DNA from 3 places in the Akkermansia sp. BCRC 18949 genome. Region 3 is predicted to be linked to each of the others. Evidence: riboswitches for the same ligand, from Rfam matches in the RefSeq annotation. Region 3 holds a riboswitch; each other region holds the start of a gene.
The links. A riboswitch is a leader RNA that binds a small molecule or an ion and turns the genes downstream of it on or off. The one in region 3 is predicted to bind cobalamin.
Positions count from the first base shown of each region.

Region 1: it holds a riboswitch for cobalamin, as region 3 does, so the genes downstream of both, P8A25_RS04880 (sirohydrochlorin cobaltochelatase) here and P8A25_RS08185 (TonB-dependent receptor) in region 3, are expected to answer to the same signal.
Region 2: it holds a riboswitch for cobalamin, as region 3 does, so the genes downstream of both, P8A25_RS12725 (ribonucleoside triphosphate reductase) here and P8A25_RS08185 (TonB-dependent receptor) in region 3, are expected to answer to the same signal.

Region 1 is NZ_CP123619.1:1,182,841-1,186,043, reverse strand. Features, by position in the region: gene P8A25_RS04890 (TlpA disulfide reductase family protein) at 1-540, shown strand, start outside; gene P8A25_RS04885 (TfoX/Sxy family protein) at 562-957, opposite strand; cobalamin riboswitch at 1,236-1,441, shown strand; gene P8A25_RS04880 (sirohydrochlorin cobaltochelatase) at 1,451-2,416, shown strand; gene cobI (precorrin-2 C(20)-methyltransferase) at 2,418-3,125, shown strand; gene P8A25_RS04870 (hypothetical protein) at 3,122-3,203, shown strand, end outside.
Region 2 is NZ_CP123619.1:3,026,023-3,029,225, forward strand. Features, by position in the region: gene P8A25_RS12720 (glycoside hydrolase family 88 protein) at 1-630, opposite strand, end outside; cobalamin riboswitch at 835-1,036, shown strand; gene P8A25_RS12725 (ribonucleoside triphosphate reductase) at 1,187-3,203, shown strand, end outside.
Region 3 is NZ_CP123619.1:1,944,859-1,948,061, forward strand. Features, by position in the region: gene P8A25_RS08185 (TonB-dependent receptor) at 1-1,482, opposite strand, end outside; cobalamin riboswitch at 1,517-1,664, opposite strand; gene P8A25_RS08190 (cobyric acid synthase) at 2,001-3,203, shown strand, end outside.

The sequences.
Region 1 (3,203 bases), 760 kb from region 3:
AAGGAGGTGATGAAGGTGGAACGCGGCCTTCCCATCCTGGAAGGCGTGGAGCTGGACAAGTACAAGTCCCTGGCCAAGACAGTCGTTTCCAACGGCAGCAACATCGAGTCCAAGATCACGCCCCTGCGGAAGAAAACAGATGACGAGGAGGCCCAGGCCGTCTGCGCCGCTTTTGACGAATGGCTGGGAGACGCCAAGGACATGGTGCAGGCCCAGATCCAGTCCAACCCGCTGGAAGCGGTGACGGCCATCACGCGCCTCAAGACGGCGGTCCCCTCCGTCAAGGAGTTTGACGAACCGCTGGCGACTCTGAAGGCGAACAAGGACCTGCCGAAGCTGGCCGACCTCAACAAGAAGATTTCCGCCCTGGAGCAGCGCAAGGCGAAAGGGAGAAAGGTTTCCGAATCCGACCTCAAATCCCTGACGCAGGCCGTGGACAAATTCGCGGAGTCCGACAATGAAGCCACGCAGACCGTTGCGGGCAATCTGAAAAAGAGCCTTTCTTCCCTGGCTGTGCCAGAGGCTCCGGAAGATAAATAAGCCTTTCAGCCGAACGGCATTTCATCCGGAACAAACAGGCGTTAACGGACGCCTGTTTCTTTTTTCTCCGGAAGCTTTTTTCTTCTTCCCGGATAAGACATCCGGAGCGGAGAGAACGGAACAGGTTGCCCGGACAAAGGAGGAGAGAGTCCGGTCATCGTCCAGTTCCGTCATCAGGAAATGCGGCCTGGCGCCGGGATAGGGACTGCCCTGCTCCTGCTGCGGAAGCAGCTTCAGGCCCGGCTCCGTGATTTTGACAAATAATTGGTTGTCACATACCAGGCCGAAATATTTCCGGTCACAGTACAGGCCGTATTCCCCAAACATTTTTTTGAAGGAAATGTCCCCGGCATGCCGGAGCTGGAAACAGATATATTCTACAACATTCGGGGAAGAAGCCATGCTCCATGTTCTCATACCTGCCCCGCCTTCTGCAAGCAGCAAACTCCGGCCTGCGGCCCACCGGATTGGAAAGCCCCGGCACGGTACGGAATGGGCCGCTTCCTCCCTCTCTTTTCCGCCGGGATTTCTGCACCCCGGAATGCCCCGTCTTCCACCGCTTCCGCATCCGGAACCCTGCATTTTTTCCAAGAGCAGGCGCAGGAACGGCCAAAAGGCGGTTTTTACCCGTCCACGCACATTTTTTCCCAGCCTCCGGAAATTCGGCGGCGTTCTAATAAACATTGACAGTGACGGCTAAAAACGCCATTAAACACGCCGAAGCAACGGGGAATTCCGTGAGAACCGGAAACAGTCGCGCTGCGGTATCGGGTTACAAACCCTCAAGGAACGCTTTTCCGCCAGCGTTCCGGTCAGCCAGTCCTCCCATTCCGGAGGGTGAAGGCGAGGGGGAGGTTGGAGACCCGGAGTCCGAATATCCTTGCTTCGGTTCACCATACCTCATCAACGCATGATTGAAGCATCCTCTTACGTGCCGGGGGCATTCCTGCCCCTTTCCTCCGTTTTTCTTGCAGGACTCACCCTGTTTTCCCTGCCCGTGCTTTCCGCCGCCCCATGCAGGGAGGAAGCGTCCCCCGCCCCGGCGGAACAGGCGGCGCCGTCACGGCAGGAAGGGCTTCTTCTCGTGGCCTTCGGGACCAGCCACCAGGACGCTACCGTCTCCTACAAGGAGCTGGAGAAGGACATGCTGGCCCATTATGCCCCGGACCGCCTGAAGTGGAGCTACACTTCAAGCATTATCCGCAAGAAGCTTGCCGGACGCGGAACCCCCGTTCCCTCCGTGGAGGAAAATCTGGAACAGATGGCCCGCAAAGGCATACGCACATTGCGCGTCCAGTCCCTCCACATCGCCCCCGGCGAGGAGTTTTCCCGGATGGAGAGGCAGATCGTCAGTTTCCTGGCGCGCCATCCGGACAGCTTTGACCACGTGTTCATCGGCCGCCCCCTGCTGGAAAGCGAACGGGACAGGAACGAGGCCATCACGGCCCTTCTGGAGCATTTCCCCGCGGAACGGAAGAAGGATGAAGCCATCCTGCTCATGGGGCACGGCCAGCAGGAAGGACGCTGCGACATGGTGCTTTCCGACTTCGCCCGCGAGCTGAACGACCGAGACAGCCTGGCGTTTTTCGCCACCGTGGAAGGAACGCGGGGGGTGGCCCCCATTCTGGAACAGCTTAAAAAGTCCGGCGCCAAGACCGTCTGGCTGGCCCCCTTCATGCTGGTGGCCGGAGACCACGCCAAGAACGACCTGGGCGGGGATGAGGAGGATTCCTGGGCTTCCATGCTCAGGAAGGAGGGCTTCACCGTCAAGACCCACCTGCGTGGGCTGGGGGAAAACCCGGGCATCCGCGCCGTTTTTTCCCGCCATGCCCGGACCACGGAGGACGACCTCATGATCCCCAAACAAGCGCATTGACATGGCCAGCCCTGGAAAGTTCTACGGGGTAGGCATCGGCCCCGGAAATCCGGAATACCTCACGCTCAAGGCCGTCAACGTCTTCCGCTCCGTGGACGTGGTGTTTACGGTGACCGGACCCAACAGCGATTTCAGCATTTCCGAAGCGGTGGTGCGTTCCGTGGGCGGCGTGAAGGCAGAGTTCCGCAAGCTGGTTTTCAGCATGTCCCGCGACGCGAGAACCAGGCAGGAGCAGATTGAAAAGAATACGGCCATTATTGAGGGAGTTCTTTCCCGCGGCCTGGACTGCGCCTTTGCCACGCTGGGAGACGCCATGACCTACAGCACCTTCGGCTATATTCTGAGCCTCCTGCTCAGCCGGAATCCCGGCCTGCACGCGGAAGTGGTGCCGGGCGTCACCTCCTTCTGCACCCTGGCGGCCCGCAGCCGCCAAATACTGGTGGAAAACGGGGAACGGCTCCGGGTCATTCCCGCCTTCAAGCCGGAGATGGCGGATTCCCTGGAGTTCCCGCCCGGAACCACCACCGTTCTCATGAAGACCTACCGCAGCCGCGCGCGCCTGATGGAGCGCATCCGGCGGGAAAAGGACATCCGCGTCATTTACGGGGAAAGGCTCGGCATGCCCGACGAGTTTATTACGGACGACATCCACGTCATTGACGCAAGGCCGGAAGAATACCTTTCCCTGATGTTCGTCAAGAAGGCATGAACGGCACCAGGCACTCCCGCACCTATCCCTGGCGCCGGCCCCTCCGCTGGCTCTGGCTGGCGCTGGCCCTGGCAGCCT
Region 2 (3,203 bases), 1.1 Mb from region 3:
ATCACGGAAAAACAGCCCTTCCTTCCGGTCAAAAAGATAGTCGCAGGTGAGCTTGTATTCCCTGTCCATGAATTCCAGATACCGGCGGTCTCCGGTATAGGCCGCCAGCTTCACGAACACGGGAGGGGACATGAACAGGGCGTCCGACCAGCTCCAGCGGTCCTGGCAGCCGGGAGTCCCGAACTGGAGGGAAGCGGAGGAGGGCCGGTTCATCACCCCGTCCAGCACGGCGCGTATTTTCTCCGCCGCAGCGGTATTTCCGTCTTCCATCGCCATCTCCATCCAGGCGTGGCCCACGGCGTGATCGTCCGCATGGTAATGCCGTTTCAGGGTTCTCCATTCCTGTTCCCCTCCTGTTTTCCTCAGCAGCGGCAATCCCGGCCCTTCCGGGACGGCCAGGCCATACTGCACCAGGCCGGAATAAAAGGCGCCGTAGGTCCAGTGCAGCGGCGAGCGTTTTCTGGGATGCTCCGCCTGCCATTTCGCCACCAGGCGGAGATTATCCCGGATGGTCTTTTCATTCCAGTCCGCGGGAGCGCCGGAAGCGGGGCTCCCCGCAGAAAGCGCGGGAAGAACCAGCAGCAGGAAGGATTTACGCCATCCGTTTTTTGAAAAGGAAAAGAAATTCATTTGACTGGTACGGAAAAAGCCGCGCTGAAATTTCTCCGTGAGGAATGAATCTTCCCTTTTCGGCCTGTCCCGTTTTCCCCCGGTCCCCGGAAAGGGGAGGCAAGGGCACATATGGTGCCATGACGGAAGGGAATGCCGCGTTATCAACCATTCCCTGCAGCATATATACAACATATTGTATCATTATAAATATTTAATACATTATTTATACATTTTCCTTGCGGGGGCTCTCTTTCTGTGGTTCATTGCGTTTCAGCGCAGGTAACGGAAGACGGTGAAAATCCGTCGCGGACGCGCCGCTGTAACCGGTAGACGATGGACCGGACACTGACTGCCAGCAGTCGGGAAGTCCCCATCACATGTCGCACCGGAAGCCAGAAGACGACCTGATGCCCCCGTATCCCATCCCGCGGACAGGATGAACATACGCACAGGTCCTCATCGTGCCCCTTGTTAAAAATGCACGCATGCGGCGGCCCCTGCCTATGATTTTTCCAGGCTTTTGCCCAGGCTCGCGGATGAGCGGTCATCATCCCTTCCAAGCGAGACACCCACCATGGCAACAAGCATCATCAAGCGTTCCGGAAAAAAGGAACAATACCAGGGCTACAAAATTGAGGAAGCCGTCAAGAACGCGTTCCACAGCTCCGGCACCGCCTACAACCGTTCCATTTACGAAGAAGTGGAGGCCAAGCTGAGCCATCAGGACTGCGCGCATGTGGAAGAAATCCAGGACATGATAGAACGCGCCCTGTTCCGCTGCGGATACTTTGACACGGCCAAGACCTTCATCACCTACCGCTTCCTGCACAAAATGCAGCGCGAACAGCTCGGGGGCCTCTATTCCGGCAACACGTACGTGGACTGCAAGCAGACGGTGGAGGAATACATCGGCCAGAGCGACTGGCGCATCGCCGCCAACTCCAACACCACGTATTCCAACGCCGGCCTCATCAATAACACGGCGGGAAAGGTGATTGCCAACTACTGGCTGGACCAGGTTTATTCCGCACGGGAGGGGGCCGCCCACCGGGAAGGGGACTACCACATTCATGACCTGGACTGCCTGACCGGGTACTGCGCCGGGTGGAGCCTCCGCAACCTGCTCAACGAAGGATTCAACGGCGTGCGCAGCCGCGTGAACAGCAGGCCGCCGCGCCACTTCCGGGAAGCACTGGGCCAGATGGCCAACTTTCTGGGCATTCTGCAAAGCGAATGGGCCGGAGCCCAGGCCTTCAGCTCCTTTGACACCTTCCTGGCGCCTTACGCCTTCAAGGACCAGGCGGATTTCACGCGCATCAAGAAGGACATCCGCAGCTTCGTCTACAACCTGAACGTGCCCTCCCGCTGGGGGCAGTCCCCCTTCACCAACGTCACGATCGACTGGACCGTGCCGCGGGACCTGCGGGACCAGGCCCCCTTCAGCGGCGGGGAGCACCTCTTTGAAGGGGTGGAGGACCCGGGCCTGCTCTCCCTGGCGCGGGAACGCGGCGTGAACAAGCTGACAGAGCTGACCTACAAGCATTTCCAGAAGGAAATGAACCTGATCAACAAGGCCTTTTACGAGGTGCTCACGGAAGGGGACAGCACCGGGCAGCCCTTCACCTTCCCCATCCCCACCGTCAACATCACGGAAGACTTTGACTGGGAAGGGGAAAACGTGCCGCTCCTGTTTGAAAACGCCGCCAAGATCGGCTCCTCCTACTTCCAGAACTTCATCGGCAGCCAGTACACCGTGAATGAAAACGGGGAACGCGTGCCGGACGAACGGGCCTACAAGCCGGACGCCGTGCGCTCCATGTGCTGCCGCCTCCAGCTGGACCTGCGGGAGCTGCTCAAGCGCGGCGGCGGCCTCTTCGGCTCCGCGGAAATGACCGGCTCCATCGGCGTGGTGACCATCAACCTGGCCCGGCTGGGCTACCTGTTCAAGCAGAACCGGGAAGCACTGTTCGCCCGGCTGGGGGAACTGCTGGACCTGGCCAAATCCTGCCTGGAAAAGAAAAGAACCTTCGTCCAGGAAATGTACGACCGCGGCCTGTACCCCTACACCAGGCGCTACCTGCCCACCTTCCGCAACCACTTCTCCACCATCGGGGTCAACGGCATGAACGAACTGCTGCGCAACTTCTCCAACGACTCGATGGACATCACCTCCGAGGAAGGCAGGACCTTTGCGGAGGAAATCCTGGAATTCATCCGCCTGCGCATGCAGGAGTACCAGGAGGAAACCGGCAACCTGTACAACCTGGAAGCCACCCCTGCGGAAGGCACCACCCACCGCTTTGCCCGGGAGGACCAGAAGCGCTATCCGGACATCCTCCAGGCCGGGCCCGTGGGGCAGCGTTACTACACGAACAGCTCCCAGCTCCCCGTGGACCACACGAGCGACCTGTTCCGTGCGCTCCAGCTCCAGGACGAACTCCAGTGCTGCTACACGGGGGGAACCGTCTTCCACATGTACATGAATGAAGCCATCAGCTCCCCGGAAGCCTGCCGGGACATCGTCCGCAAGGTGCTGACCCGCTTCCGCATGCCGTACCTGACCGTCACCCCGCTCTTCTCCGTCTGCGACA
Region 3 (3,203 bases):
GGAAGCGTAATGGTTGTCCGCCAGGCGCTGTTCCACGCCCAGGTCTCCGCCCAGGGATTTGGACACGTCCAGGTCCGGATTGCCCACGTAGCCGTAATTGGCGGCGTACTGTTCAAAGTAGGTGGGGGCGCGGAAGCCGGAACCCACGGAACCGAAAATACGGGTGGGGGAATCCTTGCCCGTCACCTTCCAGGAATTGGAATAACGCCACGTGAAGTGGTTGTTCCAAACGGAATCATGCTCCAGGCGCAGGGCCACGCTGGCGTCAAAGTTGTCCGTGGGCGCCCACATCTGCTCCGCAAAGAAGGCAAGCGTGCTCTGCCATTCATCCTTGGCCACGTAATTGTTTTCGCTCATGTAGTCGGAGCGGTCCCAGGCCATGCCGGCGACCGTCTTCCATTCCTTGTTCCACGTAAGTGCATTGCGCCATTCCGTCTGGAAGCGGCGGTTGCGCATCACGTTGGGCTGGAAATCGAAGCCCGGCGTATGCGTGGAATAGTCCATGTTGTAATGCCCGATCATGAAGCTGGTGGACCACAGCTTGGTAATTTCCGCATCCACGCGCCCCGTCACCAGGTTGCTGCGGTTCTTGTCTTCCGTGTTGTACAGGTGGGGGTCCGTCACGGCGGGCCACTGGTCGTAATCCACATATGGCGTGGGGTATTCAAAGTAGGAATCCAGGCGGCGGTAGGTAAAGCCCACCTTCACCTTGTCATTGACGTCATAGCCCAGGCGCACGGCTTCCTGCCACTGGCGGAAGTCGTTCATGCCTTTCCGGTTGTCATAAATGGCCGGATAAATGGTGGGATCGTTTTCCGTGGATTCAAACCCCACGCCCACAAAGTAGGAAAGCTTCTTGATCTTGCCTGAGGAAGTCGCGTAGCTGTTGAAGGAATGGAAAGAACCGGCTTCCGCAAAAATCCTGGTCACGGGATCGCCTTCCCCTTCCGGGGTGTCCATGGCAACAACGCCGCCAATGGCACCGGAACCGAAGACGGCGCCCTGGGCGCCCTTCACCACTTCCACATTGCCCACCGTAAAGAGATTGGTGATCCCCAGCAGCTTGTTGCCGGACATGTTGACATCACTGATGCGCATGCCGTCAACCATGGTCAGGGTGTAGGTTTCCTTGTTCATCCCGCGGATGACGGTGTTGCTCACGGAACCGCGCTGCCAGGTGCCGCCGCCGTCCAGCGTGAAGACGCCGGGAGTCTGGGAAAGGGCTCCTGTCAGGGTTTCAATGGCCGCCTTCTGGAATTCTTCCGGATTGATGATGGAAACGGATACCCCGGACCGGTTGTACGGCACGCCCGTAAAGTGGGACGCCATGGTCAATTCCGGCATGACCTGCATGGTTTCCGAACTGGCGGAGGGCTTGGAGTCTTCTTTTTTAGCGGACTCGGCAAGAGAGGACTGGCCTGCGAATGCGGCAAGGCCAACGGCAATAGCGCCCATCTGAAGGGCTTTCTTCGTATAAAGCATGGTTGTGGTGCCTTACGTTCGGTAACTCGCCGAACAGTTGGACAACCCCACAGGCTGGTCTTCTGGCTTGCGAGACAGGCTCGCTTACAGTGGCGGTACCGCTCCGGATTCACACCGGTATTCCCCAATCTATTTCCTGCCCGGCTACGGGCGTCCCTGAGGTCTGTAACCCTTCCCATAAGGGTTCATGAGACGGATGAAATACCAAAGAGACCGGTATGACAAGCCAAAAAAATTTTTCTTTGAACATTCCGCCGCTTTGCGGACGCTTCCTCTTTTCAGCCGCCGCACGCCATCCCGTTTTTCCAACCGGAGTTCTCCATTTTTGTCTTGTCACCCCCGGCGCGTACAGGACATGATGCGCCCATGACGCGCCTTTCACCCTCCTTCCCGCAGCGGGGAAGGATTTCCGTTTTCAGAGGAGTTCCCAACTTCCGGAAAAACCGTTTCTTCAAGGCGTTTCCTTCCTTTTCCCGGCACACGCGGACGTCCGGACTTCCGGTCTCTACTACTACGGTATGAACAGTTTTTCACACGGAGGAGATTTAAAATCCCTGGCGGCAGATGCCGGACGGCCCGAACGGGAGATTCTGGATTTCAGCGTCAACCTGAGGCCGGAGGGAATGCCGGAGTTCATTGCCTCCGCGCTGTGGAAGGCCATGGATGCAGCCGTTCCCTACCCCTCCCCGGACATGGCGGAGCTGCGGGAACTGGCAGCGGTTCATTACGGGCTGCCTTCCGGTTGCTTCACCTTCGGCAACGGAGCCAACGAACTGATTCACGCCCTCCCGCGCGCGCTGGAACTGAAACAGGCCGTTATTCCGGAACCCGCTTTTTCCGAATACAGGCTGGCCTGCCTGCGCCATGGCACAGACGTTCTTTCCATCCGGACGGAGGAACGGAATTCCTTTATTCCGTCACCCCTCCTGACGGCGGAACAGGCCGCAGGCGGAAGCGCCGTTTTCCTGGCGAATCCCTGTAATCCGTCCGGCGGCCTGCTGGACGTTCCGGCCCTGCGCCAGGCCGTGCGGGACCGCCCCGGAGTCATCTGGATTATTGACGAATCCTTCATTGACTACGCGGACGGAACGGAATCGCTTCTCCGTGACGCGGCCCTTCTGCCCAACTTGGTGGTCCTGCGTTCCCTGACCAAATTTTACGGCATCGCCGGCGTCCGGTGCGGCTTTTCCGTCTGCGCCGCTCCGCTGGCGGAACGGCTGAGGCAGTCCCTGCCCGCGTGGAACGTGAACGCCTTTGCGGCGGCTGCGGTGCAGGCCGTCCTGGAACAGCCCCCTTCATGGGCGGACGGGGAACGCGCCCTGAACCGGGAACGCCGGGAAGACCTGTTCCGCAGGCTTTCCGCCCTGCCGGGCGCCGCAGTGCTCCCGTCCGGAGCCAACTTCCTGCTCTTCCGCCTGGCGGGGGCGCCTTCCGGCCTGGCCGCCCGGCTCCTGAAAAACCACGGCATCGCGCTGCGCGACTGCTCCAATTATCCGGGGCTGGAAAACGGCGGCTGGTTCCGTGCAGGCGTCCGCACGCCGGAAGAACACGCCCTGCTGGCAGAGGCCCTGCGGGCCGAGCTGAAGGGAGACGGCCCCGCCATTCTCCGCAAACTGCCCAAACCGGCCCTGATGATTCAGGGCACCTGCTCCGACGCTGGAAAAAGCGTGCTCACGGCGGCCCTGTGCCGCATTTTTCTTCAGGACGGCCACCGGGTGGCC